Linked DNA regions of Tautonia rosea. Each later gene encodes a partner of the first gene's protein in a complex. Links are inferred from orthologs where the notes say so. Each region holds a gene or a part of one and is shown on either strand. Other genes may lie near its edges. The genes, in order: nuoF and hoxE.

What was found.
Region 2: the proteins of nuoF (region 1) and hoxE are in contact, whole or in part, in a cryo-EM structure (PDB 8BEW), measured with the Thermoanaerobacter kivui proteins. The link is inferred for Tautonia rosea from one-to-one orthologs. Residues at the interface, in WP_173402339.1 of Thermoanaerobacter kivui: Thr34, Gly35, Ala38, Tyr223, Pro233, Gly234, Ala235, Phe236, Arg239, Tyr266, Glu272, Arg309, Glu310, Gly311, Ala312, Ala314, Cys317, Ser326, Ile327, Glu328, Gly329, Lys330, Arg331, Gly332, Trp347, Ser390, Gly391, Lys392, Thr396, Val464; in WP_049685740.1 of Thermoanaerobacter kivui: Glu27, Arg28, Gly29, Ala30, Leu31, Ile32, Gln36, Lys63, Gly66, Val67, Phe70, Tyr71, Gln73, Phe74, Leu88, Gly89, Thr90, Ala91, His93, Val94, Lys95, Arg125, Val126, Cys128, Leu129, Gly130, Ala131, Cys132, Gly133, Thr144.

The regions. Positions count from the first base shown.
Region 1 is NZ_JABBYO010000019.1:68,506-83,034, reverse strand. What follows is about bases 4,547-7,475. They hold nuoF (NADH-quinone oxidoreductase subunit NuoF), read left to right. Parts: upstream 4,547-5,272; coding sequence 5,273-6,679; downstream 6,680-7,475. Other genes in these bases: HG800_RS24020 (molybdopterin-dependent oxidoreductase), read left to right, coding at 6,751-7,475; HG800_RS24030 (NADH-quinone oxidoreductase subunit NuoE family protein), read left to right, coding at 4,659-5,192; nuoD (NADH dehydrogenase (quinone) subunit D), read left to right, coding at 4,547-4,593. In the rest of the region: proB (glutamate 5-kinase), read left to right, coding at 1-397; HG800_RS24055 (hypothetical protein), read left to right, coding at 562-1,281; HG800_RS24050 (NADH-quinone oxidoreductase subunit A), read left to right, coding at 1,600-1,947; HG800_RS24045 (NADH-quinone oxidoreductase subunit B), read left to right, coding at 2,016-2,657; HG800_RS24040 (NADH-quinone oxidoreductase subunit C), read left to right, coding at 2,714-3,241; more of nuoD, read left to right, coding at 3,364-4,546; more of HG800_RS24020, read left to right, coding at 7,476-8,502; NADH-quinone oxidoreductase subunit NuoH, read left to right, coding at 8,572-9,636; HG800_RS24010 (NuoI/complex I 23 kDa subunit family protein), read left to right, coding at 9,681-10,307; HG800_RS24005 (NADH-quinone oxidoreductase subunit J family protein), read left to right, coding at 10,311-11,180; NADH-quinone oxidoreductase subunit NuoK, read left to right, coding at 11,239-11,700; nuoL (NADH-quinone oxidoreductase subunit L), read left to right, coding at 11,693-13,963; HG800_RS23990 (complex I subunit 4 family protein), read left to right, coding at 14,034-14,529. UniProt on the Escherichia coli protein: NDH-1 shuttles electrons from NADH, via FMN and iron-sulfur (Fe-S) centers, to quinones in the respiratory chain. The immediate electron acceptor for the enzyme in this species is believed to be ubiquinone.
Region 2 is NZ_JABBYO010000009.1:245,224-259,575, forward strand. What follows is about bases 9,975-12,726. They hold hoxE (bidirectional hydrogenase complex protein HoxE), read left to right. Parts: upstream 9,975-10,961; coding sequence 10,962-11,492; downstream 11,493-12,726. Other genes in these bases: HG800_RS17550 (dihydroorotate dehydrogenase-like protein), read left to right, coding at 9,975-10,877; nuoF (NADH-quinone oxidoreductase subunit NuoF), read left to right, coding at 11,482-12,726. Outside these bases: HG800_RS17520 (NAD(P)/FAD-dependent oxidoreductase), read right to left, coding at 1-66; HG800_RS17525 (FAD-binding domain-containing protein), read right to left, coding at 85-1,332; HG800_RS17530 (helix-turn-helix transcriptional regulator), read right to left, coding at 1,439-1,780; HG800_RS17535 (proton-conducting transporter transmembrane domain-containing protein), read left to right, coding at 1,967-3,460; HG800_RS17540 (YbcC family protein), read left to right, coding at 3,453-5,891; nifJ (pyruvate:ferredoxin (flavodoxin) oxidoreductase), read left to right, coding at 6,292-9,867; more of HG800_RS17550, read left to right, coding at 9,864-9,974; more of nuoF, read left to right, coding at 12,727-13,143; bidirectional hydrogenase complex protein HoxU, read left to right, coding at 13,148-13,858; HG800_RS17570 (NADH-quinone oxidoreductase subunit B family protein), read left to right, coding at 13,846-14,352. UniProt on the Escherichia coli protein: NDH-1 shuttles electrons from NADH, via FMN and iron-sulfur (Fe-S) centers, to quinones in the respiratory chain. The immediate electron acceptor for the enzyme in this species is believed to be ubiquinone.

The DNA.
Region 1 (14,529 bases):
TTCTGACGCGATCCATCAAGTGCTCTATGGTCGCCCGATCGGCACCCTTATCCCTGCTTCTGGAGCGACCCAGCAGGCCCGACGCCGATGGATTGGTCTAACCGCCCGTCCGAGGGGCTTCCTCATTGTCGATGACGGCGCTCGGCTGGCCCTCGAATCAGGTCGGAGTAGTCTCCTGGCGATTGGGATCGTCGGTCTCGAAGGACAATTTCGGAAAGGAGATGTGGTCGGAATCCGGGACCTTCAGGGGCACGAATTTGCCCGAGGACTCTGCAATTATTCCCTCGAAGAAACCCAAGGGATCCAGGGCCTACGTACCGATCAGATTCAAGAACTCCGAGGACGTGTGGATTACGATGAAGTTATCCATCGGGATAATCTGGTTGTGCTCGGATAACCACATCTCACGGCAACAATCTCGGGAATTCGCTGACACCCCTGGACCCTCAATGCTAAAATTCTTGGTGTGCGCGAAGACGGATCACACGTTGAGGGTCTGCGACGGAGCGACGTCACCCACTCAACTCCCTAATGCTGGCATTCAATCCGAGGATCATCGCCATGCGAGGCCCCCATCGAGCGTGCACAGGAACGTTTTCCGCAGGAGGAGTCTTGCTGGTGGCGGTGTTCGTCATTGCTCCCTCGGTCCAGGCACAATTCAACGGCGATCCCTTCGATCCGTACCGAGCGTCTTTCCGCTCCTCGACCATTCCCATGGCCACCCAATTTGGACCCGGCAGGACCCGAGTGGTGACTCCTCCCGGAATGGGGAGTGTGCCTGGAATTGGGGTTCCCTGGGACGCCTCGTTTACCAACCCAACGTACTCGGCTCCCCCTCCGTCACGGTTCCGAAGTGCAGACTTCGATCTCCTCTCACCCTCGAACGACGTTTACCGCCGTTACGACGCGGAATTCGGTCGGGTCTATCGACCCAATGCCGAAGCCGACGAACAGTTCGCCCGGATGCAAGAGGCTCGGCAGGAACTGTATTTCCAGGCCATGCGGGAAACCGATCCCGAGCGGAAGGCAGAACTCCGAAAGCAGTTTGAGGACCTCAGCCGTCGGATCAGCCTCGGCATGTCCCCCTCCGCTCGTCGAGACTCAAGGGCTCCTCGAACCGACCGAGACGCGGCCCAGTCCCGAATTCCCGGCCAGACCGATGGTGGCACTGCGGAAGGCTTACCACGGACCGTTCGCTCCTACGAAGACCTCGCCCAGTGGTCGAGAGTCATCAACCGTCAGGCAGTCTCGGTGGGAATCGTTCGCCCCGACTCAAACTGAGCGGCCGCTGGCGTCTTGACGGGCGCATCTCGAACCTTACAATCATGCCGAGCGTTGAGGAACGTTGCGGAGATTCTCCGAACGTTTCTGACCTCGGCTTGTCGAATTGTTCGGTCGCGTCGCTCGGATCAGCATCCGAGAGATGGCTTGACCGAGCTTTTTTTTCGAACCTCTTGTGAAACTGTTCACAATCGGGCCGCAGTCACCTCGACTCAACAGACACCCGAAGCGACTGGGAGTGGACGAGTGGGCCTGGAATTCACACCGATCTTTCTGCTGATCCTCGTTGGGATTTCCGTGGCCGTAGGAATGCTCTCCATGAGCTATTTGTTGAGCCCCGGTCGCCGCAAGACCCCCTCAAACCGGGTCAAGCAGATGCCCTACGAGTCGGGGATGGACCCGATTGGCGATGCTCGGCAACGGTTCGATATTCGATACTATCTCGTGGCGATCGAGTTCCTCATCTTCGACGTGGAACTGCTTCTCCTCTACCCCTGGGCTGTTGGCCAGTGGCACCGTGACGAAACCTCGACCGCCCTCGGGGCGTCGTACGGCGTGCCGCTGGAATTAAGGACAATGGCCTTCTTCGGCGTACTGGCGTTCCTCGGAATTCTGGTCGCCGGATTCGCCTACACCTGGAAGAAGGGGGTTTACGAATGGCGATGACCCAGAATAACGGCGGCTCCGTTCCGGCTTCATCCCGCCCGGTTCTGACGAATCGTCCTGCCGCGGCCATGCCGGCCACCAAGGGCGGAATTGAGGTCCCTGAAAATGTCATTATGACGACTGTCGACTCGGTCGTCAGCGCTGCGAGGAAATACAGCCTCTGGCCCATGCCGTTTGCCACCGCCTGCTGCGGAATCGAATTGATGGCCGTCGGTGCCAGCCGTTTTGATATCTCTCGCTTCGGCGCTGAGGTCATGCGGTTCAGTCCTCGTCAGTGCGACCTGCTCATCGTTGCCGGCCGGGTGGCCATGAAGATGCTTCCGGTCTTGCAGCGTATCTGGCTGCAGATGCCCGAGCCAAAGTGGTCGATCAGCATGGGGGCCTGCGCCAGCACGGGAGGGATTTTCGACACCTATGCAGTCGTGCAAGGGGTCGACCGCTTTATCCCGATCGATGTCTACATCCCTGGTTGCCCACCTCGGCCAGAGCAAATTCTGAGGGCCTTGATGGACATGCAGGCCAAGATTCAGGCGGGCGGTTCGGTCTTTGGCACCGGCCTTCCAGAACTGGCTGAACGAGAAAAGATGCTTGCTGAGAAGCGAAATCTTCCTGCTGGCCTTGCCACCGCTCCCGAGCGAGGCGATGAGGGACGTTTCGGCTACAGATCTCCCGGTGGCGATGCCTTGCTTGGGATTGACGAAACCCGCTAACCTTCCGCTTGCTCGACCGACACTGAGCACCATGAGTTGAATCTTCGGAGCCGTTCATGAGCGAAGCGACCTCGATGACCTCGCATCCGATTGTCGACCAGTTGACCGAGCGATTCGGCGGGTCCTTGATCCGCTCGTCGACCTTTCGAGACAATCTCCGGGTGCTCGTCGATCGCTCGGCCCTCTTCGAGGTGCTTTCGTTCCTGAAGGACAACGCCGGTTACACGTTCCTTTCCGAACTGGGAGGGATCGACTATCTCGGGTACCCCGATCGCCAGGAGGGTTCCCGGTTCGAGGTTCACTACGTCTTGCTGAAGCAGGAAACCTCGGATCGCATCATCATCAAGGTAGGTGTCGATGACCCGGATCCCACGCTCCCTTCGGTCATGCCGCTCTGGGGAGGGGCGAATTGGATGGAGCGTGAAGTCTTCGACATGTACGGGATCCGATTCGATGGTCATCCCGACCTTCGTCGCATCCTGATGCCCGATGAGTTTACCTCCTACCCGTTGCGGAAAGATTATCCGCTTCGCGGTCGGGGTGAGCGACACAACTTCCCGAAGATCACCCGAGATCAGTCCTGAGCTTCGCCAGAACGGCAACCTGTGACATCGTTCGAAGCGATTCGCGTTTCCGAATCATTCCTTTTCCGGGCGTTTCGATCCCGGCACCGTCCAGCTTCCTACCCTAGCCGCGAGGTCCAGCAATGCCGGTTAATTTGCTCGAAGACGACCTCGACATGAACGTCGGGACGGGCGAGCACGAATATCACTGGACGCTCAACTTCGGCCCACAACACCCGGCCACTCATACGACACTGCGTCTCGTGCTTGAGCTCGATGGCGAGCGGATTGTCAAGGCGACGCCTCACATTGGCTATTTACACTCGGGCTTCGAGAAACTCGGCGAGCATCTGACGTTCAATCAGTATGTGACCGTTGCCGACCGCAAGAACTACATCAGCCCACCGATGAACGAGGTGGCCTGGCATCACGCGGTCGAGAAACTGCTTGATATTGAACTGACGCCGCGTTGCAAGTACATCCGCGTGATCATCGGCGAACTTTCCCGGATCAGCGACCACCTGCTTTGCACCGGGGCTGCTGCCCTCGACCTCGGTGCTTTCACGGCGTTTCTGTTCGCGTTCAACCTTCGCGAGATGATTTACGACGTCTACGAGCAGATGTCGGGCTATCGATTCCATCCGGGTTACACGCGCGTTGGTGGTGTCCTTTATGACTTCGACGACAAGGTTCTTCAGCGCATTGAGCGAGTCTTGCAACAGACTCCCAAGGTGCTCAAGGACATGGAAAAACTTCTCTTCCGCAACCGAATCTTTCTTGATCGGATGCGAGGCGTAGGCGTTTTGACCAAGGAGATGGCGATTAACCTCTCGTGCAGCGGGCCGATCGCCCGGGCAAGCGGGGTAACGTACGACCTTCGTAAGGACGAGCCGTATCTTGCCTACCCGGACTTCACGTTCCAGGTGCCTTACGCCACGGAAGGGGATTGCTACGCTCGCTTCCAGGTCCGCATGGAAGAAATGGTTCAGAGCCTTGAGATCATTCGTCAGGCAGTGAAAAACTTGCCCAGCGGGCCGGCCAATGTGCCGATTTCTGAGAAGTTTCCTTTGCCCGATAAAGGAACCGCTTACAACAGCATGGAAGGGTTGATCCAGCATTTTGAGCTGATCATGCCCAACCGAGGGCCGGACAGCCCTCGCGATGAAGTGTATGCCGCTGTTGAGAGTCCCAACGGCGAACTTGGGTACTATCTCGTCGCCGATGGTTCTCAGGTGGCCTGGCGGACCCGAACCCGCCCGCCGTCGTTCATTCACTTTGCCGTCTTCCCGCATCTGATTAAAGATCACTTGATCGCCGACGTCGTCGCGGTCCTGGGAAGTCTGAGTATCATCGCCGCGGAACTGGATCGCTGAGGAATCTTCGGAATCGTACTCAACGCTCCGCCCTTCGCCCTCGTTGAAGAAGGACCAAGTCGCCGATGCCCGCTGCCGAGAGTCCCAGCACCGCACCGTTGCTCAACGAGTCGATCCGGGAGAAAATCCGCGCCTACATCCCTCGGTATCCCGATAAGCGGGCGGTCACGCTCCCCGCGTTGCATATCGTCCACGAGCATCTCCGATGTGTCCCTTATCGGGCGATGGAAGAGATCGCCGAGATTCTCGATCTTCAACCGGCAGATGTTCATGACACGATGAGCTTCTACGGCTTTTTCCCCCAGGCACCGATCGGCGAAAAACGCCTCTGGCTTTGCCGGTCCATCTCATGCATGCTCCGGGGGGGAGACGAATTGCTTGGGGTCGCCTGTCAGGCGGCGGGTGTCGAGGGTCCTGGGCAAACGACCCCGGACGGGGCCTTGACTGTTGAGTTTGCCGAGTGCCTTGGGATTTGCGATCATGCCCCGGCCGCACTGTGCGATGACGGACGCATTTACGGACCACTCGACGAAGCGAAGGTTGCCGAGATGATTCAGGATGTGCGGGACCCTTCCCGTGCTCCTGCACCCGAGGGTTGATCGACTCGTCGGTTCCAGAAAGACCTTTCGCGACACTCAACTGGCCGCCCATAAACGAACGATCTGGGAGCGTGACGACCGTGGCATCCTTCGAACCCGTCTTGACGCGAAACTTCGAGATTGAGAACAGTCAATCGCTCGAGGTCTATGAGTCTCGCGGCGGTTACAAGGCCGCTCGCAAGGCCTTGACCTCCATGTCCCCGGATGAGGTGGTGCAACTCGTCAAGGATTCCGAGTTGCGGGGACGAGGCGGCGCAGGGTTCCCAACTGGTCTGAAATGGACGTTTCTCCCCAAAGACCGCCAGCAGACGTTCATGTGCGTCAATGGCGATGAGAGCGAGCCGGCGACGTTCAACAACCGGTACTTGTTGGAGCGTGACCCACACCAGATGATCGAGGGGATCATCATCTCCTGCTTTGCCACCAAGGCGAGCACCGCTTACCTCTACAATCGCTTCGAATACATCACCGCCACTCGAATCATGGAGAAGGCAATCGCGGAGGCGAAGAAGGCTGGTTATCTCGGCAAGAACATCTTCGGATCGGGCTTTGATCTGGAGATTTACGTTCACCGAGGCGCTGGAGCGTACATCTGCGGTGAAGAAACGGGCTTGATCGAAAGTCTTGAAGGAAAGCGGGGATGGCCTCGGATCAAGCCCCCGTTTCCGGCGGTTGAGGGCGCGTTTCGCAAGCCGACCGTGGTGAACAACATCGAAACCCTCTGCTGCGTTCCTCATATTGTCGAGCGAGGGGTTGATTGGTTCAAGTCAATCGGCACTCCAAAAAGCTACGGGCCGAAGCTGTATACGATTTCCGGCCATGTCAACAAGCAGGTCTGCGTGGAACTTCCCCTCGGCGTGACGACTCGCCAGCTGATCGAGGAACACGGCGGAGGGGTCTGGAAAGGTCGAAAGGCCAAGGCTGCAGTCCCTGGGGGCATCAGCATGGGGCTGTTGAGTGCGGACGAACTGGATGTTCCGCTCGATTTTGAGGAGATCCGGAAAACCGGCTGCCTCGGCCTCGGCACTGCCGCAGTGACCGTCGTTGATGACCATACGCCCATTATGGACGTGCTCTACAATACCTGTCGTTTCTTTGCTCACGAAAGCTGTGGGCAATGCACACCGTGCCGTGAGGGAACGACATGGTTCTACAAGACCATGAAGCGCATCAAGGCCGGTGGTGGTCGCCTCGAAGATCTCGAGGTGATGGGTCAACTGGCAAACAACATGGGTCTGACTCCTGGCACGACCATCTGTGGTCTCGCCGATGGAGCTGCCTGGCCGATCAAGAATGCCCTTGCCAAGTTCCGGCCCGAACTTGAAGCGTACATCCGTACGCATCAACATCCTGATGCGAGACCGACTTCGCTTCAGGAGGCGATTTACCAGGGTGCGTTGCCTTCTCGGCTTGGCTCTGGTTCTCCTGTGCCGCTGGCCTTGGTGGAAGCCCCTGCGAATAGTCCTCGTTTGTCGCCCGGGGCTTGATCGCCGACTCCGATTCTTCCCTGATTTGACCGCTCACGCTCTGCACGGTTCCCAGACGCCCAGGACCTTCGATGGCCACCATCATCATCAACGGTACGGAGTACACGCTGCCCGAGGGCGAGCGGCTGAACGCCATTCAGGCGGCACAGCGGTTCGGGATCGAGATCCCGTACTACTGTTGGCATCCCGCCCTCTCCGTCGTGGCCAATTGTCGGATGTGTGAGATCCAGGTCGGCGCGAAGGATCCGAAGACCGGGGAGATCAAGATGATCCCCAAAATGGTCCCCGGTTGCCAGACGCCGGCGAAAGATGGGACCGTGATCGTCACCGATAGCCCTGAAGTACAGGCGCATCAGTCGATGATCATGGAATATCTCCTGATCAACCACCCGCTTGACTGCCCCGTCTGTGACCAGGCAGGGCAGTGCGGGTTGCAAGATTACAGTTTCAAGCATGGTCAGTCGGTCCACCGGTTTGTGGAAGAGCGGACCATCAATCCTCGCAAGGACGTTTCGGATCAGATTCAGCTGAACATGGACCGGTGCATTATGTGCACCCGTTGTGTCCGGTTCACCCGAGAGATCACCGGGACCAACGAGCTCCAGGTTGAGCGTCGCGGCAATCACGCGGAGATCACCACCTTCCCCGATCGCCCGCTTGACAATCCGCTCGCCGGGAACGTGGTCGACCTTTGCCCGGTCGGAGCCCTGCTCGACAAGGATTTCCTCCACAGGCAGCGGTTCTGGTTCAATGACCAACATAAATCGGTCTGCACTCGTTGCTCTACCGGTTGTAACATCACCGCTGAGGAGAACCGCGGGAAAATCTGGCGCTTGAGGGCGAGATTTAACCCGAAGGTCAACGATTACTGGATCTGTGACGAGGGTCGGTACAGTTATAAGTCGGCCAACGATCCCAATCTCCTGCCGGGAATGTTTGTCCGCGAGGGGGCAAGTTTGCAGGAAGCGCCGGTGGACCGCGCACTCGATACAGCTCGAACGCGATTGAAGGAGATTGCGACTCAAGGGGGCCGGATCGCCGCCGTGGTTTCCCCCTTCTTAACCGTCGAGGAATCCTATCTCCTTTGCTCTTACGTCAAGGGTCTGAATCCATCGGCTCAACTGGTGCTCGGACCTTACTCGGTTGTGGGAGAGAATGTGGTATTCACTCCCGATCAGCGAGCCGGGCGTACGGGAGACACCTCCTTTGTGGTTCCTCGTCCCTTCACCATTCATGCCGAAAAGTGCCCGAATCGGAACGGTGTGGAACGCATCCTGACCCATTTCCAGGGTTCGGTGAAGACGTTTCAACAGTTCCGCGTCGAGTTGGGCACTCAACCGCTCGACGCACTGTTCATCACCGGAGGCGGTCATGACCCGGTGTACGAAGGCCCGGAAATGATCGCCTTGAGGGAGGCGGCCAAGTTCCTGGTGGTTCAAGACGTATGGCCGACTGATCTTGCAGGCCTTGCGGATGTGATTCTTTCGTCGGCGACCTTTGCCGAAAAAGCTGGCTGCTATGTCAACTCATCAGGTCGCTTGCAATATGCGTCTGCGTCACTACCGCCTCGTGACGGCAGCTTGCCTGATCTTGATCTCCTGGCGATTTTGATGGAACGTCCTGGCGGTGGTCCGGTCTCCTCCGGCGACGTTCTGGCTGAATTGGCCAGCAAGGTCCCCGGTTTCGAGGCCGTGAACCGGCTCGAAGGTCAGTTCCCTGAATTCGGGCTCCTTCTCGATGAGGAGGAGACTCCCATTCCAGGCATGGCGTTTTATGTTGACCCCTGGCATGCTCCTCGAGGTAAGGTCACCCTGGCTCGATGATCGACCGTCACACGTGACGCGATGCATTGACTTTCCATCCGTGATGCCAATCGAAGGAAGAATCGGGCTATGGCGACCTGGCAGTTTCTTGTCATCCTGGTGAAGATCGTTCTGATTGTTGGCATTTTCCAGGGTGCCGTGGCGTACATGATTATGCTTGAACGCAAGATCGCAGCCTGGGCACAAGACCGCGTCGGCCCGAACCGGGCTGGTCCGTTCGGTCTGCTTCAGCCGCTCGCGGATGGCGCGAAGATGTTGCTGAAAGAGGATGTGATCCCCGGGTACGTGAATCGACCGCTCTATATCCTCGCTCCGGCGATCGCCATCGTTGCCGCCACGATCGGGTTCGCAGTCGTGCCATTTGGCCCGGTCGGAACTGATGCTCCCACGGTGAGTGGGCACGCGATCGAATTTCAGATTGCTCCAAACGTTGACATCGGGATTCTCTATGTCTTTGCGATCGGTAGTCTTGCAGTCTACGCCGTGATCCTCGGGGGCTGGGCCTCGAACAACAAGTACTCCTTCCTCGGCGGTTTGCGGAACAGTGCTCAAATTATCAGTTATGAAATCCCGCTTGGTCTTTCCGTGCTCGGGATGATCATGATGGCTCGCTCTCTCGACCTGGGCGAGATCATGGCCTGGCAAGAGCAGAATGGCTTGGGATTCATCCCTGCCTGGGGCATTTTGGTCCAACCTCTTGGCTGCCTCATCTTCCTGATTAGTGCCTTTGCCGAGACGAATCGCCTACCTTTCGACCTTGCCGAGGCCGAGCAGGAACTTGTTGGTGGTTTTCACACCGAATATTCGGCGATGAAATTCGGCATGTTCTTTCTTGGCGAATACCTGCATGTGATCACCGTCAGCTTCCTGATGTCCATCCTTTTTCTAGGAGGTTGGGATCCCCTGTTCTTTGACCTGGGCTCGAACGGTTGGATTTCGGCGGTCATCAAGGTCGGCGTCCTCTTCTTCAAGGTCTTCCTCATGGTCGTCTTCATCATGTGGATTCGCTGGACCTTGCCGCGATTCCGATACGATCAACTTATGAACCTTGCCTGGAAGGCACTGATTCCCTTGGCCTTGCTCAATCTCATCGTCACCATGATCTTGCTTCAACTCTTCCGGGGTATCGGCTGAGCGCAGCGGACACTCCCGAATTCATTCACTCCCGGAGGACTCTCGTGAAACTGGACGACCCGAACCTCAAGCGTCTTGAGCCCCCGAAGCTCACACTGTTTGAGAAAACCTATCTTCCTCAGATTCTCGGCGGACTTGTTGTGACTGGCCGTCACATCCTCGGCGCGGCGGTTGGTGGCAAGGCCATTACCGTCCAGTACCCTGAGGAACAGCACGTTCCCTCGGCGAATTATCGTGGCGTCCACCGCTTAAACAAGGATGAGCAAGGGCGCGTTAAGTGTGTTGCCTGCATGCTCTGCGCTACCGCTTGCCCCGCCCATTGTATCGATATTGTCGGAGCCACAGCCCCTCCCGAGTGGGAAGACCGTGAGAAATACCCCGAGAGTTTCGTGATCGATGAGCTCCGTTGTATCTATTGCGGTATGTGCGAGGAAGCCTGTCCTGTCGATGCCATCGAACTGACTGGGTTGTACGACCTGACCGGCCTCAGCCGTGAAGAGATGATCTACGACAAGACCAAGCTTCTCTCAGTCTTTGATATGACCAAGGACGCTGAGCCGATGCAATCGGGTAATCCACCGGCCACCCTTGCCTTGCCCACCTCGCCGCTCGAACCCGAGGGTCCTGGCCCTCGACCTTCCTCCTCCGCTGGCATCCCCCCCAGGAGCTGATCCGTGACGCTGCTCGACACTCGGGACTTTGGCTGGATCCTGGCGATCGTCGTACTCGGCTGGGCTGGCTTGTGGCTCCTGTTGCCTCACCGTCACGGCGGTTCGAGAACAACACGGATCACCTCTGTGGGAGCGCTCCTGGCTGGGATCGCCCTCCTCCTCATCATGCCGCTCCTGACTCCACCGGGTCCACTCCTTCCGACCTTGTTTTTCTATGCGTTCAGCCTGCTCTCATTCATCGGCGCAGTCTTGATGATCACCGCTCGCGACCCCGTCTATTCGGCACTCTGGTTTGCAACCGTGGTGCTTGCAAGTTCGGGGCTTTTTTTGCTCGCGGGAGCACAGTTTCTGGCAGCAGGAACGGTCATTGTCTATGCCGGGGCAATCATCGTGACGTTCTTGTTCGTCTTGATGCTTGCTCAATCCCACGGTCAAGCAATTTACGATCGAAGTGCTCGTCGTCCGTTGGCGTCCTCCTTCACAAGTCTCTTGCTCCTTGGAGCGTTAATCGCTTCAATCATCGCCACAGGATCCGGTGTGACTCCCGAGACGCCCTCACCCCTAGTTTCGGTCAATGAGCTGATCGCGCAGGATCCGTCTACTCATCCCGTGGCGCTGGTAGCTTCCACCGCAGTTCGGGAAACTGCCCGACTTCCCGAGCCCGTTGAGTTCGGCCAGCGCCCCCCCCACGTGGCTGGGCTAGGCGGCACGCTTTTCTCTGATCATTTGTTGACCGTAGAGGTGATTGGCCTGCTTCTCTTCATCGCACTGATTGGTGCCGTTGCGATCGCAACACCACGAACCCCGGTTCGCCCCGATCGCTCCGGTAACCCAACCCCCGATGCCCCGACAGCCCCTGCCGGAACTGCCTAACGCGTGAGCTGGTTCGATTTTCACGGAGCGAGAGAAACCGAGTGAGGCCCATTGATCCATGCCGGACTACGCATTTTCTTTTGATCAGCTCTCGAACTACCTGATCATCGGCGCCGTGCTGATGTCGCTGGGCATGCTCGGGTTTCTTTCCCGAAGAAACCTGATTGTCATGTTTCTCTCAGCCGAAATGATGCTCCAGGGCACCGCCTTGACCCTTGTCGCGTTCAGCCGATTCCACGGGAACTGGACAGGGCAGGTCTTCACGATTGTGATGCTTACCGTTGCCGCCAGTGAAGCCGCCTTGGCCCTCGCCCTGATTTTGGTTCTCTTCAACCGAAATCGCTCACTCGATATCTCGCTTTGGCAAGGCCTCCGAGAGTCCGGCTTGCCCGAATCGTTGGAGACGGACAAGGCCGAGCCTTACGTCCCCCTGCCTGGTCCAGAAAGTTATCCGAACCTGACACCGTCCGGCGTGGAACCGCCGCACCCTCGCCAGCCTTGGGAGCAACGTCGTGGTTGAGTCGCTGATCCGCAACGTCTGGCTGATCCCGCTATTGCCCCTTCTGGGCGGGCTCATCGCCTTCGTCGGCGGCCGGCGACTGCAGGGCTGGAACCACCTGCCAGTCATCGCTGGAATCGCCCTTTCGTTCCTGCTCAGTCTCACGATCCTTCTGGGAACCGATGGGTCTGAAGTCACCCAGGTCTACACCTGGATCAACATTGATCAGTCGATCGATTCAGACCAAGCCTCTAAGGTCAATCTCCGAGACGCTTCCTTGATGGTTCCGATCGAGTTCCGAGTGGATGGTCTTACGACCATGATGCTCGGGATGGTGACATTCGTTGCGTCACTTGTCGCCATCTTTGCCGCAGGTTACATGGCAGGAGATCCGGGTTATCCTCGGTTCTTTTTCGTGTTCGGCCTCTTCGTCTTTTCGATGACGGGGCTCGTTCTCTCAAGCAATTTTCTGCTCACATACGCCTTTTGGGAAGGTGTTGGGGTGTGCAGTTATTTGCTGATTGGTTTCTGGTATGCAAAACCCGAAGCCGCTGAGGCGGCCAAGAAAGCCTTTCTCGTCAACCGGATTGGCGACCTTGGATTCGCAATCGCCCTGTTTCTTCTCTGGACCTACGCGCCGAACCATGACCTCAGCTATTCGAACATCCTGAGTCTGGAAACCCGGAATCTGCTTGCCTCCACTCCGCTCTTTCTTGGACAGTCGGCGCTGTTCTGGGTTGTGCTCCTACTGTTCTGGGCGGCCACGGCCAAGAGCGCTCAGATTCCGCTTTATGTCTGGCTCCCCGACGCGATGGAAGGTCCGACCCCTGTTTCGGCCCTCATCCATGCGGCAACAATGGTCACGGCAGGTGTTTATCTGCTGGCTCGATCAAGTCTGTTGCTTGCCGCGGAACCCGGTCTCCAGGTGGTCGTATCGATCATCGGTTGTGCAACTGCACTTCTCGCCGCCTTGATCGCTCTGACCCAAACGGATTTGAAGCGTGTTCTGGCCTACTCGACGGTGAGTCAGCTCGGCTTTATGTTCATGGGTTTAGGAGCCGCAGTGGGCCATATCGCTCAGTTTGCCGTGATTGCAGCGGTATTCCACCTCTTCACGCACGCGTTCTTCAAGGCCTTGCTCTTCCTCGGATCCGGTTCGGTCATGCACGCGATGGGCGGTGTGATCGACATGAGACAGTTTAGTGGGCTTCGCCATCGACTCCCTTACACCTGCTGGACCTTTGCGATCGGAGCGCTGGCCCTTTGTGGTCTGTTCCCGCTTGCCGGGTTCTGGAGCAAGGATGAGATCCTGGCCGCACTGAGTGCTGCGTCTCATGATGAGAGTGTCAAGTATGCCAACCTCTATCTCGGAATCTACTGGGTTGCCACATTCACGGCACTGTTGACTGCTTTCTATACCGGCCGAGCCTTCTTCATGACCTTTTGGGGGCCGGAGAAATTGCCCAGCCCCAACGATCCGCATTCAGCCTCCCTTTCTTCTCACGATGCACCTTCCATATCGGGTGGAGCAGCCTTTGGCGTTGATACTCCCGCCCCGGAGTCTCCTGAACTCGCTCGCTACGAATCTGCGATGGGTGCTCATCGAACTGAGCCTCATGCTCACGGCAGTCCTGAAACCAGTGGCACGACGCATCATCCTTCCGGGGGTTCCTCTCACGAACCGGTTTCTCAGGACGGTCATCATCACGGTGCGGATCCTCATCACGGTCACGACTCACATTTCGGACATGAATCACCGCCCATCATGATTGTTCCGCTCATGATTCTTGCCGTGTGTGCCGTCCTTGTCGGGGTCATCTTCGGCCCGACCACTCACTGGTTTGCTCACCACGTTGAGGCAACCCCGACATTCGATCTGCTTGAGCATGACAAGCATAAATTTGACTGGGCAACTGCAATCACAGGAACGTTGGCTGCCCTGATCGGTCTCGGTCTGAGCATCATCATGTATGCTCGACCTTCCGAGCTCCCTGGCAAAATTTCGAGCTCCATCCGGCCACTGGCCAATGCTTCGTGGAACAAGTTTTATGTGGACGAAGCATATGCCATGTTGGTCGTCGCGCCCACGAGACTGCTTGCAACCATCAGTCGATATTTCGATGTCTACGTCATTGATGGTCTGGTGAAGTTTGTGGCCTTTGTGCCTCGACTCATCGGCCAGGACGCCCTTCGGCCACTCCAAAATGGATTGGTTCAGTCCTATGCGATTGTCACCGCCATGGGGATCGCCGCACTCCTGATACTTTTGATGTTCGTCGGCTGATGCCTCAAACACTGTTCGTTTGATCCGATCCAAGCACTCCGCATTGATCCGAGGTGAGAAGGAATCCGAGATGGCAACCCTCCTGGTAATCACGGTCTTGCTCCCTCTCCTTGGGGGGCTCGTGCTGCTACTCGCGCCCAGGCTTGACCATACCGTCGCCCGATCGGGTGCCCTGGTGACGACCCTGATCACGCTCGCCCTCTCGCTCATCCTGACCTTCGCGTTTCAGGTCGGCTCAGCAGACCCTCAGTTCTCAACACAATCGAGCGAGGGGCATTATGGTCTTCCCTGGGTTTCCCTCGGAGACGGGTCGGGTATCCGGTTTGCGATGGGGCTCGACGGACTGGGGCTTTCTCTGTTTACCCTCACCGCGTTGCTGATGATTACAGCGGTCTTCTCGTCCTGGTCCTCCATCGTAGATCGTTCTCCCACATATTACGCACTGCTCCTATTCCTCGAAACCGGGCTTCTTGGGCTGTTCGCCAGCCTGGATGTTGTTTTGTTCTACATCTTCTTCGAGTTCACCCTGATCCCCTTGTTCTTCCTTGTGGGGCTTTTCGGTGGAC
Region 2 (14,352 bases), on another replicon or contig:
ACGCAACCGACGGGCGGCGGTCAGCCCGGCAATCCCAGCCCCGATGATCCCGAAACGCTTGGGCATGAGTCGATTTCTCTCGGATCAACGGAGCGTCATCAATCCGAGGCGGTCGAGGACCTCTGGAATCTCGGACTTGAAGCGGAAGAAGCCGGCGGTGGCAAAGGGCCAGAAGGCGTCATCCCACTCCTTGCGGAGCACGGCGAGCGTGATGCCAGCCTCTCGAAGCGGCTCGCGGAGTGCATCGACCCGCTCTCGGGCGGGCCCCTGGGGAGACTCGGCGGTGACGATCCGGTCGATGCCGTGCCGCTTCGCCCAGTTGAGGACCGGTTCGAGCCAGTCGCCGATCGGGTCGAGGCGATCGGTCGGGGCGTCGAAGACCCGAGCGGCGCGATCGAGGGCGTCGTCCATCGCTCCGTGGGTAAAGGCACGCGGCAAGGGGCCGACGGGCATCGGCGAGCGGTCGTCGAGGTTGACGATTCCGGCAAGGGCCACGACCTGATCGGGGTCGAGGCCGAGGGTGGTGGGATCGAGGTCGTCCTCGGTCACGAGCAGACCGACCGGGCCCTGGCCGGGGCGATCGGCCGGAGGCAACGGTCGGGGGCGAGGGGGAGGAGGGCCGGGGATCGGCTCGGCGGTCGTCGTAAATCGCTCGGTGGGACGGAACCGACCGGACGTGAAGCGGGCAATATTCCCGGCGCTGGCCAGATAGGTTTTCCCCTGCGTCTGAAGCCCGGCCACCCATCGCCAGGAGAGGGTGTTCGAGGCCGGGTCGCCGTCGAGGAGGTGGCGGAGGAAGAAGTCGGCCCCAAGGGCCCAGGGAAGACGCAGGGTGAAGATCCAGAGGCTCGCGAACCACATGCGGGCATGGTTGTGCAGATAGCCGGTCGAGATCAATTCGTCGGCCCAGTGATCGAGGCATTCGATGCCGGATCGGCCGGAGATGGCGGCCTCCCAGCGATCGCGGAGGCGGCGGTCGCGCTCCAGCTCCGCGAGAAGGTCAACGACGTCGGACCGGTAGGATCGCCAGACTCCCGGCCGGAGTTCGAGCCAACCTTTCCAGTAGGTCCGCCAGCAGACCTCCTGGACGAATTTCTCGGCCTGAGCGAGAGAATACCGCTCCAGCACCTCGCCGATGACTTCCTCTTCCCGAACGAGGCGATGACGGAGGTACGGGGAGAGGGTGGAAACGTGAGAATGCTTGCCCGGGCCTTCGTCGAAATTGCGGGAATCGGCATACGCCCTGCCGGCGCGGGGCAGAAAGGCGTTGAGGCGGCGGAGGCCCTCGGCGCGGGTCGGGGTCCAGGGGGACGAAGCAGAGGCGTCGGCCATCGACGATTTCTCAACAACAGCGGCATCGGGTCCCGGGCGGGAGATGTCTCCCGATACCCTAGGCACCCTGTCGAAAAGCGTCCAGCCGACGGAGGATGCCCAACGATCAGCGGTCGGAGGTTGGCGACTCCGTTCGGCCCCCAGGGCCAAGGATGAGATCCAGAAGCACGCGGACCTCGCGATGGGCCTCGACCGGATGGCGCAACGGCAGTTCGGCGTGGACCTCGTACCGATTGCGACGCCCTTCCCGCACCCGAGAGAGATACCCCCCCTGCTCCAGATCGGCCACGATCCGCTGCACCGCTCGCTCGGTAATGCCGACCCGTTCGGCCACCTCGCGTAAAAGACTTTCCGGCTCTCGCGCGATGCAAAGCAAGACGTGGGCATGGTTACTGAGGAATGTCCAGTCGCTCCCTCCGGTGGTTTTCGAAATTGGCTCATCTCCCATCGCTTGACTCCCGATGGAATATGCGATAGATAATACGCGAAATCAGTGTCGCGTTTCAAAGAGCGTACGTCGGACCCCGTCCGAAGGGTTGCCCCAGTGTAACCCGTCGCAAGGGCCTTTGCCGATGAGGCGTTTCCTCGGCGCGTGGCTTCGAGGTTCTTTTTCTTCAGGAGAAGGGGGTCCGATGTGATCGACCGCAGGTCCGAGCGATGGGAATTTGTGCTCCTCGGGGCGATTGGGGGACTGACAGCCCTTTCAGCGGCTCTGGTGGTGGCCCAGGGGGTCTCGCCGATTCCGATGCGAGGGGCTGGGCTGGTGATTGACCGCCTCAGCGCCTCGTTGAGCTTGCTCGTGGCGTCGGTCGGGGCGATTACCTTTCGGTTCTCGCAGCGATACCTGGACGGTGATCCGGGGCGTCGGGCATTCCTGATTCGTCTGGCGGCGACGGTTGTGGCGGCATATCTCTTGATGCTGGCAGATCATCTGGTCGTGCTGGTGGGAGCCTGGACGTGCACGAGCCTGGGACTGCACGCCTTGTTGACCCACGAGCGAGGGCGAGCCGAGGCGCTTCGACCGGCCCGCAAGAAATTCCTCATTAGCCGGCTCGGCGACGTGGCTCTGATTGGGGCGATGGGGGTGATCGGCCTGGTCTGGGGCACTCTGGAGCTGTCGACCTTCCTGGAACGGGCGTCGAGCGGCGGGAACGATCTGGCGGTCGGGGTGGTGGCGATTCTGGTGGCGGTCGCGGCCCTGACCAAATCCGCCCAGTTTCCGTTTCATAGCTGGCTGCCCGAGACGATGGAGGCCCCCACGCCTGTCTCGGCTTTGATGCACGCAGGGATCATCAACGCGGGGGGGGCCCTGCTCTTGCGGTTTGCCCCGGTGATCGTTCAGGCGCCGGCGGCCCTGGTAATGCTAACCGGGGTGGGGACTCTGACCGTCGTGCTGGGGCTCTTGGCGATGTGGTCGCAGGTGAAGATCAAGCGAACGCTGGCCTGGTCCACGGTGGCTCAGATGGGCTTCATGATGGTGCAGTGCGGCTTGGCGGCGTTTCCGGCGGCCTGGCTTCACATTCTCGGGCACGGGTTGTACAAGGCGTGGAGCTTTTTGCGATCGGGCGAACTTCCCGGACCAATGCGCCCGATGGGCTCCTCCTCTCCGGGTCGGGTCCTGATCCTGGCCACGCTGGGAACGCTCGCGGCGATTCCGGCCTTGATGCTGGCGAATGCGGTGACGACCTTCGATCCGATGCACTCTCCCGGGGAACTGGCCCTGGCGGCGATCGTCGCGCTGGCGATCGGTCAACTTTGGGTCGCACTGCTGAGGAATCCCGGCGTCACGCCGGGGCGAGTGGTGGGAGCGATCGGAGGAACGATTGCGGTGGCCCTGCTCTCGTTCGAGTTGTACCACCTGGCCGGTCTCTTCCTGGCTCCGGTGCTGGGGCCGTTGGTGCTGCCGACGGGGCCGATCGCCTGGGTCTCGGCCGCGCTTCCGGTAGCGGCGATGGTGGCCTTGATCGTCTCGCAGAGCCTCATGCCGGTGCTCGTCAACCGATCGATCGGCCGAGCGTTTTACGTCCATGCCTTGAACGGTTTCTATTTCGGGGCGATTGCCGACGGTCTGGTTGACCGGGTCTGGAGCCGCCTCGCTCGATCGCGGAGGGGGGTTGAAGGTGCCTGAGACCTTGATCACGACGGAAGAGATTGACGGCCAACAGATTGCCTCGGTTCGAGGCATCGTCGATCGGGTCTGCCGACGCATTCCTCCGCTCTGGGATCTGGAAAATTACGTGGCGGTGAACCCCTTCCTCGGGTTCATTGAGCGGCCGATCGACGACGCCGCCCGATCGGTGCGTGATGCCCTCGGTGCTCGCGTCCTGCCCGAGCTTTCCGCTTACCGAGAGCGATTCGCGTCTGGGGCCTTCAACCGGGGCGACCTGGAGTCGGCCGCTCGCCGATCGGGGCATGCGGCCGATTCCCTCACGGCGATCCTGCGCGGGAACGATCCGATTCCCACCCGACCCGCCAGCTCGGTCCAGACCTTCACCGAACGGCTTGACCGAGAGCGAGGAACCACCTGGGACGATGCCGTCGTTCGGCAGATCACCCGTTGGTGTGCGGTGCATGCCTCGGGAGGGGGGACGTACTGGCGATTGCCGGGCAACCCGCTTGGGCTCTTTGCCTCGTGGCGCGAGGCCGCCCGCTACGACCGAAGCCTGGAAGTGCTCGGCCTGAAGGGGTGGAGAGCACAGATCGCCTCGCTTCCGGAAGATGCCACGGCGGCGATTGCAACCGTGCTGGATCGGCTGGGCATCGCAGAGGAATCGCGAGACGCGTATCTCGCTCGATTGCTCGGCGGGGTCTTCGGCTGGGCCGGCTTCTTCCGTCGCGAGAGTTGGGAACGGGGAGACGAATACCCGGCGACCGTGGCAGAGTTGCTCGCCATTCGCTGTAGCGCCGACTGGGCGGTCGCGTCGATTCTGGGAGCATCCGAATCGGCCGAATCGCCACGATCCGTCGATCGCACCCTCAATCCCGAGGACGAATCGATCCGGGCCGTCTTCCAGGATGCCCTGGAGAACGGCTACGCTCGGCGATTGTTCGCGCGCTTCCACGCTCCGAGCGAGCAAGCCGTCAGCGATCGACCGTCAGTGCAGGCGGTCTTCTGCATCGACGTGCGATCGGAGGTCTTGCGAAGACACCTGGAGGCGCAATCTGAGGCGATCGAGACGAAAGGCTTTGCCGGATTCTTCGGCGTCCCGCTGGCCTGGAAGGGGGACGGATCGGGCGCAAGTGCCCGGTGCCCGGTCTTGCTGAAGCCGGCCGTGACGGTTGCCAGCGACACGGCGCCGAAGTCCGCGGTGGTCAACGGAACCGCCAAGCACCTGATTGGGGCGCCGGCCTCCGCCTTCGAATTCGTGGAGATTCTGGGGCCTGCCTATAGCCTCGGCCTGGCCGTCGACGCGATGGCCATGCGATCGCCGAAGCACTCGACCGAAGGGAAGGCCCCGTTCGGACTCGATGCCGACACCGAGGGGGTTGGCATCGCCCCTCCGGCGCGGGTCGAGTTGGCGGCGGGCATTCTCAAGAACATGGGCCTACGCGATCGGTTCGCCCGACTCATTCTCTTGTGCGGCCACGAGAGCCATAGCAGCAATAACCCACACGCCGCCGGACTGGACTGCGGCGCATGTGGGGGTCACGGCGGGGCGATCAACGCCCGGGTGGCCGCGGCGTTGCTGAATGATCCGGCCGTTCGGAAGGCGCTGGCGGGCCTCGGCTGGGAATTGCCAAGTGACACCCACTTCCTGCCGGGTGTGCACGACACGTCGGTCGATGAGGTCACGTTGCTCGACCTCGATCGTGTGCCGTCCTCGCACCAGGGGGATCTGGACCAACTTCGCGGCTGGCTCGACCAGGCTGGAACCCTTACCCGGGCCGAACGGGCCGGGGCGCTCGGCATGCCGGAACGGCCTCCTGGCCTGCTGGCTCGATGGCTTCGGCGACGGGCGCGGGACTGGTCGGAGGTCCGTCCCGAGTGGGGCCTGGCCCGCAACGCCGCCTTCATCGCCGCGCGACGGACCCGAACCCGGGGTGTAAATCTCGAAGGCAGGACCTTCCTGCACGATTATGACTCGGATCTCGACGAGGATGGATCGATTCTCACCCTGATCCTTTCCGCACCGATGGTTGTGGCCTCGTGGATCAACCTGCAATACTTCGCCTCGACGGTCGACAACAACGTCTTCGGCTGCGGGACGAAGACCTTGCACAACCGGGTCGGATCGCTCGGGGTGGTTCTGGGCAACGGCGGCGACCTTCGCACCGGCCTGGCGATTCAATCGGTCCACGACCGGAACGGCCACTGGTTCCACGAACCGCTGCGGCTTCAGGTTGTGGTCGAGGCTCCGAAGGATCGGATCGACACGGTGCTTGACCAGCAACCGACCGTGCGATCGTTGGTCGAAAACGGCTGGGTGCGTCTGTTCGCCCTCGATCCTGCCGGCTCGGAGATCGCGCAACGACTCCCCGAGGGAGTCTGGGAAACGGTCCACGATCCGGAAATGCAAATCGGCGATCGCAAGAAGAAGGCAATGCTCGCCTCGGTTTGAGCGGACGCGCCCGGTCCTGCTGGCCTTGGCCGCCAGAGGATCGGGCGAACCGAGGGTCGGGGAAAGGAGCTGCACCACGCCGTCTCGTACTGCCCAAAGGGGGCAGCCAGCTCGACTTGAAGAACGGAGCGGAGTTTCGACCTGGAATCGGAGGCTTCGCTTGCCTCCATCCAGAGGAGCAGTTAGACTACGATTTGTATCGAAGCCGCTTGCGAGAGGCGGCCTGAAATCGGCTAAGATAGCCCCGACGAGCGCTCTTTTGCGCCCGATCGGGGCTTTTTTGTTGCCATGTGAAACCGTTCCCCTCACCATCGACGGTGGGGCCGCCGGTGGCACCGTCGCCCCCGCAAGGATTGAGGCAACACCGATTTCTTGCCGCTCGCACGGAGGAGGTCCGAACGTGGACAGAAGATCGGTGACGGTCGACGGGAATGAGGCTGCTGCCTACGTCGCTCATCTCACGAATGAGGTGGTCGCGATTTATCCCATCACGCCCGCCTCTCCCATGGGAGAGCTGGCCGATGCCTGGTCAGCAGCAGGCCAGGAAAATATCTTCGGCGTGGTGCCCGACGTCATCGAAATGCAGAGCGAGGCCGGCGCCGCCGGTGCCGTTCACGGCGCCTTGCAAGCCGGAGCCCTGACGACGACCTTCACGGCCTCGCAGGGCTTGCTGCTGATGATCCCCAACATGTTCAAGATTGCCGGCGAGCTGACGCCGACCGTCTTCCACATTGCGGCCCGATCGCTGGCCACGCACGCCCTGTCGATCTTCGGCGATCACAGCGACGTGATGGCTTGCCGATCGACCGGCTGGGCCATGCTGGCTTCCAGCTCGGTCCAGCAAGCGCAAGACCTGGCCATGATCGGCCAGATGGCCACGCTGGAAGGCCGTATTCCCGTGTTGCACTTCTTTGATGGGTTTCGGACCTCGCACGAAGTCAACAAGATCGAACAGCTCTCGCCCGACGACGTCCGATCGCTGATCGACCCGAAGCTGATCCAGGCGCACCGCGATCGGGCCCTCTCGCCCGATCGGCCGGTGCTGCGCGGATCGGCTCAGAACCCCGACGTGTTCTTCCAGGCCCGAGAAGCGTGTAATCCTTTTTATGCGGAGATGCCGGGGATCGTCCAGCGAGCTATGGACCGATTCGCCGCACTGACAGGGCGACCGTACCGATTGTTTGAATACTCGGGCGCTCCCGATGCAGATCGCGTGATCATCGTGATGGGATCGGGGGCCGCCACGGTGGCCGAGACGGTCGAGGCCCTGATCGCTCGCGGTGAGAAGGTTGGGATGCTCGAAGTGCATCTGTTCCGCCCCTTCTCGGTCGCTGCGTTTGCTCAGGCACTTCCGGCCAGTACGCAAGCAATCGCCGTGCTCGATCGGACCAAGGAGCCCGGGGCCATTGGAGAACCCTTGTATCAGGACGTTCTCACGGCGTTGATCGAGTCTGATGGCATCAACGGCGCAATGCCGAAGGTGATTGGGGGCCGCTACGGACTGTCGTCGAAAGAATTCACGCCGAGCATGGTCAAGGCGATCTTTGATGAACTGAACGCCGAGCAAACGAAACGTCGATTCACCATCGGCATCGTCGATGACGTGACCCACCTGAGCCTGAAATACGACCCCGAGTTTTCGACCGAACCGGACGATGTGACCCGAGCCGTCTTTTACGGACTCGGCAGCGACGGGACCGTCGGCGCGAACAAGAACTCGGTCAAGATTATTGGCGAGAACACACCGCTTCATGCTCAGGGCTACTTTGTTTACGACTCGAAAAAGTCAGGGGCGATTACCGTTTCTCACCTGCGATTCGGTCCTCGACCGATCAACTCGCCGTATTTAATCACCCGGGCGAACTTTATTGCGTGTCACCAGTACAATTTCCTCGACCGCATGGACGTGCTGGAACTGGCCGAGCCCGGAGCGACCTTCCTGCTCAACTGCCCGCACAGCCCGGAGGAGGTCTGGGAAAAACTGCCGGTCGAGATTCAGGAAACGATTCTTGAGAAAAAGATTCGATTTTACGTGGTTGATGCGTTTCGCGTTGCCGACGATGCCGGGCTGGGCCAGCGCATCAATACCGTGATGCAGACATGCTTTTTTGCGCTGGCCGACATCTTACCCCGCGACGAGGCCATCGCCCATATCAAGGACGCGATCAAGAAGACTTATGGCAAGCGCGGCCAGGTCGTCCTGGAGCGGAACAATGCGGCAGTCGATGGTTCTCTTGTGGCCCTGCACAGGGTAGAAGTCCCGACAACGGTTGCGGGGAATCGACGACGATTGCCGGCGGTTTCGGGTACGGTACCCAGTTTCGTGGAACGGGTCACGGCCCTGATGATGGCCGGCAAGGGAGACCTTCTTCCCGTCAGCGCGCTGCCGGTCGACGGTACGTTCCCGACCGATACCGCCCGCTTCGAGAAGCGAAGCATTGCCCAGGAAATTCCGATCTGGGATCCGGAGCTTTGCATTCAGTGCGGCCTGTGTTCCTACGTCTGCCCGCACGCGACCATTCGGATGAAGGTCTTCGATCCGGCGTCCTTGAACGGCGACGCGGAGGTCTTGCCCAATCGTCCCTGGAAAGGAAAGGAGTTTCCGGGCCAGCATATGACGATTCAGGTGTATCCTGATGACTGTACAGGATGCGGAGTTTGTGTCGATGTCTGCCCGGCCGTCAGCAAGGAAGTGTCCAAGCATAAGGCGATTAACATGGAGGAGAAGACTGACGAGGTCCTCCTCCAGGAACGTGCCCGGCTCGATGTCTTCGAACGCCTGCCCGAACCTGACCGGGCAACCGTCAAATCCGAGACGGTCAAGGGATCGCAGGTTTTGCTTCCGCTCTTCGAGTTCTCGGGAGCCTGTGCCGGATGCGGCGAGACGCCGTACCTTCGGCTCATGAGCCAACTGTTCGGTGATCGTGCTCTGATCGCCAACGCCACCGGCTGCTCCTCGATCTATGGGGGGAACCTGCCAACGACCCCCTGGTCGACGAACGCCGACGGCCGAGGTCCCGCCTGGGCGAACTCCCTGTTCGAAGACAATGCCGAGTTCGGCCTGGGATTCCGCCTCGCCGTGGATCAACTCGAAGAATACGCCAGGACGCTGCTGAAAGGGATGGCCGGATCGATCGGAGACGAACTCGTTCATGCGATTCTCGATGCCGATCAACGGACTGAAGATGCGATCCACGAGCAACGCTCGCGCGTCTCGACCCTGCTGCAACGACTTGAATCACTTGAATCGCTTGAGGCGGCCTCGCTTCGCAATGTCGCGGAGGTGCTCGTTCGCCGGAGCATCTGGATTGTGGGAGGCGACGGCTGGGCCTACGACATCGGCTTCGGTGGGCTCGACCATGTGATGGCTTCTGGTCGCGATGTGAACATCCTGGTTCTCGATACGGAGGTTTATTCCAACACGGGTGGACAGGCATCGAAATCAACCCCCCGCGCCGCTGTTGCAAAGTTCGCAGCCCAGGGTAAAGGGATCGCCAAGAAGGACCTCGGCATGATTGCCGTGGACTACGGCAATGTGTATGTCGCCCAGGTGGCCATCGGGGCCAACCCCTTGCAAACGCTCAAGGCATTCCATGAGGCCGAATCGTACCCCGGCGTGTCTTTGATTCTGGCCTACAGCCACTGCATTGCGCACGGCATTCAGATGTCGACCTCGATGTCGCATCAGAAGGAAGCGACCGCCAGCGGCTACTGGCCCCTCTTCCGACACGACCCGAGACAGGCGGGTGAAGGAGCGACCCCGTTCCACCTTGACAGCCGAAAGCCGACGCTCCCCTTCCGGGAGTTCGCCATGAAGGAAGCCCGCTACGCCATGCTCGCACGGACCAATCCGACCCGAGCCGCGGAGTTGATGAAACTGGCCCAGCGAGACATCGACGAGCGCTGGCATTTCTACGAACAGATGGCGGGGGTCGAGCGCTCCGTGCCGGATCGCGTGAAAGGGGTGGTGTCATGAGCGTCGACCTGCGAACCTCGTATCTTGGATTGGAGCTGTCCCATCCGGTCGTGGTATCGGCCTGTTCACTTGGCTTTGATCCGGCCAACCTGAAACGGATGGAAAACGCCGGAGCGTCGGCCATCGTCTTGCCTTCGCTGTTCGAAGAACAGATTGTGCATGATCAAATGGCCGTGCATGAGTTTTACGAGTTCACCTCGGAGAAATTCCCCGAAGCGCTCAGCTTCTTCCCCGAGATGGACGACTACAACACTGGCCCGGAAGCCTACCTTCGGCTGGTCGAGCAGGCCAAGCGGTCCCTGTCCATTCCCATCATTGGAAGCCTCAACGGTACCTCTGCGGGCGGTTGGACACGCTATGCTCACCTGATTCAGGACGCTGGGGCCGATGCGCTCGAATTAAACATTTATCATCTCGTCACCGACCCCGGCTTCGATGCCCAGGCCGCCGAGGCTCGCTACCTCGAACTGGTGGCCGAGGTCCGGAAGGCGGTTTCTATTCCGCTCGCGATCAAGCTTGGACCCTTCTTCAGCGCCTTGCCTCACATGGCGACCAGACTGGTCGATGCCGGGGCCGATGGGCTTGTGCTGTTCAATCGGTTCTACCAGCCGGATATTGATCTGGAAACGCTCCGCGTTGTGTCTCGACTGGTACTGAGCACCAGTGATGAGGTCCGTTTGCCGATGCGATGGATCGCGATTCTCTCCGGTCGTGTGAAGGCCTCTCTAGCCGCGACGACCGGGGTGCATACGCCGGAGGACGTCTTGAAACTCTTGCTCGCCGGCGCTGATGTGACGATGGTCGCATCCGTACTCTACACGAGAGGAATCGACCATCTGCGCGTGCTCGTTGACGGCGTTCGCTCCTGGCTGGAAGAGCACGAGTACACTTCGGTCGCACAAATGAAGGGAAGCGTCAGCCAGGTCAATGCTCCTGACCCGGAAGCCTTCGAACGAGCAAACTACATCCGAACGCTTGTTGATTTCACAAGTTCCGAATCGACGCGCTGAGCCGTTCTTGGCCCAGCGGATCGGCTGCGGGACGGAGCCTGAGTCGCCTCGTCCCGAAGACTCAACGCCTGGGAGCGCGTCACCATGGGCAATCCCGTCACAAAAGGTCGTCCCCGACCCACAAGCCCCGGCACTCACCCAAGTGGCGATGATCGATTCCGGTATCTTGATGCCGCGATGAAACGGCAACGCTACCGACCTGATGCCTTGATCGAAGTCTTGCACACGGCTCAGGAATTGTTCGGCTATCTGGAGCCGGATTTGCTCCGTTACGTCGCCCGCGGCTTGCGACTACCTCCCAGTCGCGTTTATGGAGTCGCCACGTTCTACCATCTCTTTACCTTTCATCCCAAAGGAGAACATACCTGCACGGTTTGCACCGGAACCGCCTGCTATGTCAAGGGAGCTGATACCTTGCTTGGCGTGGTCGAACAACTGACGGGGACGCCTCCGGGCACAACCACCGCCGATGGCCGCATCTCGCTCGAAACGGCCCGATGCCTGGGAGCCTGCGGACTGGCCCCGATCGTGGTGTTCGATGGCAAGGTCGTCGGCCAAATCACCCCTGAGGAAATCGTAGATCGCGTGAAGGGATGGCTCGATCATGGATCTTGAGGATCTCATTGCCCTGGCCGAAGCAGAGCAGCGCGACCGAGCAGAAATCGAGGTTCGCGTGTGCACGGCCGCAGGTTGCCTCTCCTCGGGCTCTCGACCGGTGGTCTCGGCACTTGAACGCGCCCTTGCGGATCGGGGGCTGACCCCTCGCGTGCGACTGCGAGAGGTCGGATGCATGCGACTCTGCTGCGAGGGACCCCTTGTTGCGATGGACGTTTTGGAGACCGTTTCGTCCCCGGAACCTTCGCTTTATGGCAAGGTCACTGCGGGCCAAGCGTCTGTCCTGGTCGACGTCATCGACAACAAACAGGCAACGACGGAGGGGCTCCAACCGATTGATTCGAATGGTCCTTTTTTCTCCCGTCAACGCTCGGTCGTTCTCGAGCACTGTGGCCTCGTCGAACCGGAGCGCATCGAGTCGTCCATCGCGCTGGGAGCCTATCGCTCGCTTCATCGAGCACTCCATGATCTGAATCCCGCCGAGGTTGTGGAGCTAGTCACGCGAAGCGGTCTGCGAGGCCGAGGCGGTGCCGGCTACCCGACCGGCTTGAAATGGGCCACCGTGGCCAAGATGCCTCCCGGCCAAAAATACGTGGTCTGCAACGCCGATGAAGGTGATCCGGGCGCGTTCATGGACCGGAGCATTCTAGAGAGCGACCCCCACCGAGTCCTGGAAGGAATGGCCATCGCCGCCCATGCGATTGGGGCCGATCAGGGTTATATTTATGTTCGGGGAGAATATCCCATCGCAATCTCACGGCTTGATACGGCCATAAGGCAGTCCAAGCGACTGGGTTTGCTTGGGAGTGCGATCTTCGACTCGACCTTTAACTTCCGGGTCGATCTCCGCATTGGGGCCGGTGCCTTCGTCTGTGGCGAGGAGACGGCGCTCATCCACTCGATCGAGGGATTACGCGGCACGCCAAGACCTCGGCCCCCTTATCCTGCCGAGTCAGGACTTTGGGGGCATCCGACCCTGATCAATAACGTCGAGACCTATGCCAATATCCCGGTCATTCTTCGTGAAGGAGCGGATTGGTTCACTCAAATCGGAACCGAGCATAGTAAAGGAACAAAGGTGTTCGCCCTGGCCGGGAAGATCCGCCGCGCGGGGATTGTCGAAGTTCCCATGGGAGTTCCCCTCCGTGACATCGTCGACCAAATCGGGGGGGGACCTCCCGAGGGTTCCACCGTCAAGGCTGTTCAGACGGGTGGGCCGTCCGGAGGTTGCATCCCTGCGGAATTGCTCGACACTCCGGTGGATTACGAATCGCTCAAGGCACTGGGATCAATCATGGGTTCCGGCGGTATGGTCGTCATGGATCAGGATGACGATATGGTGGGCGTCGCACGGTATTTCATGAAGTTTTGCATGGATGAGTCGTGCGGCAAGTGCGTTCCGTGTCGCGCCGGCACCGTTCAAATGTATCGCTTGCTTGATCGGATTGAATGCGGAGACGCGACGAACGACGATCTCGTCTTGCTGGAAGAACTCTGTGATCTGGTGCAGCACGCGAGCCTCTGCGGTTTGGGACAATCGGCTCCGAATCCGGTCCTGAGTACCCTGCGATTCTTCCGACACGAATATGAGTCGCGATTCGTGGAACCCACCGGCCCACGATCGTCCTCCGTTTCCTCTGAAGCGAGGTGAACTCATGGCCGTCAAAACGCTTTCCCTCGACGGTCAGCTCATCAGCGCCCGAGACGGGCAGACACTGCTGGAAGCGGCCCGAGAATCGGGGGTTTCCATCCCGACGCTCTGCCACCTCGACGGCCTCGACCCTGTTGGGGCCTGTCGGCTTTGTCTGGTCGAGGTTAACGGTCGCTTGATGCCCTCGTGCCTGACCCGAGTTGCCGAGGAGATGGAGGTCTGGACTCAGACGGAGCGACTGCAACGCTATCGGAAACAGATCGTCGAACTGTTATTCGCAGAGCGAAACCACATCTGCTCGGTTTGTGTCGCCAACGGGAATTGCGAACTTCAAGATCTGGCGATGCGACTCGGAGTGGATCATCTCCGCTACGCTCCCCAGGAACCTCAATGCGAGGTCGACCTTTCTCACGAGCGATACGGTCTCGACCATAATCGATGCGTGCTCTGCACCCGATGTGTTCGTGTCTGTGATGAGATCGAAGGGGCCCACACCTGGGACGTGGCCGGACGAGGAACCAATTGCCGTGTCATTACCGATCTGCACCAACCCTGGGGAAGCGCAAGCACGTGCACCTCGTGCGGAAAATGCGTGATGGCCTGCCCGACTGGGGCACTTTTTCATCGCGGCGCGTCGGTTTCGGAGAACGTTCACGATCGCGAGACATTGCATGCGCTCATTCTCGCCCGGGAGGAAAAGCAATGGCTCGTTTAAGGCTGGCGACGGTCTGGCTGGGGGGATGCTCAGGATGCCACATGTCATTTCTTGACATGGATGAATATTTGCTTGAACTCGCAGAAATCGTCGATGTCGTGTTCTCTCCTTTGGTCGATTCCAAGACCTATCCCGAAGGAGTCGATGTTGTCCTGGTGGAAGGAGCGATTTGTAACGTCGAGCACATGGAGATGATTCATCGCGTCCGATCGAACTCGCGCGTGCTCATTTCCTTTGGAGACTGCGCCGTCACCGGTAATGTCTCGGCCATCCGAAATGTGCTTGGTGGAGCCTTGCCGGTGCTCAAATGTTCGTACGAGGAACGATCGGACCCGGCCGGAATGATTCCCTCTCCGAACGACATTGTTCCTCAACTCCTTGACCGAGTTGTGCCGGTTCATGCGGTGGTCAAGGTCGATCTGTTTCTCCCGGGCTGTCCGCCCTCAGGTCCCATGATCCGCACGGCCCTCGAGAAGGTCCTCGCCGGGGAGACG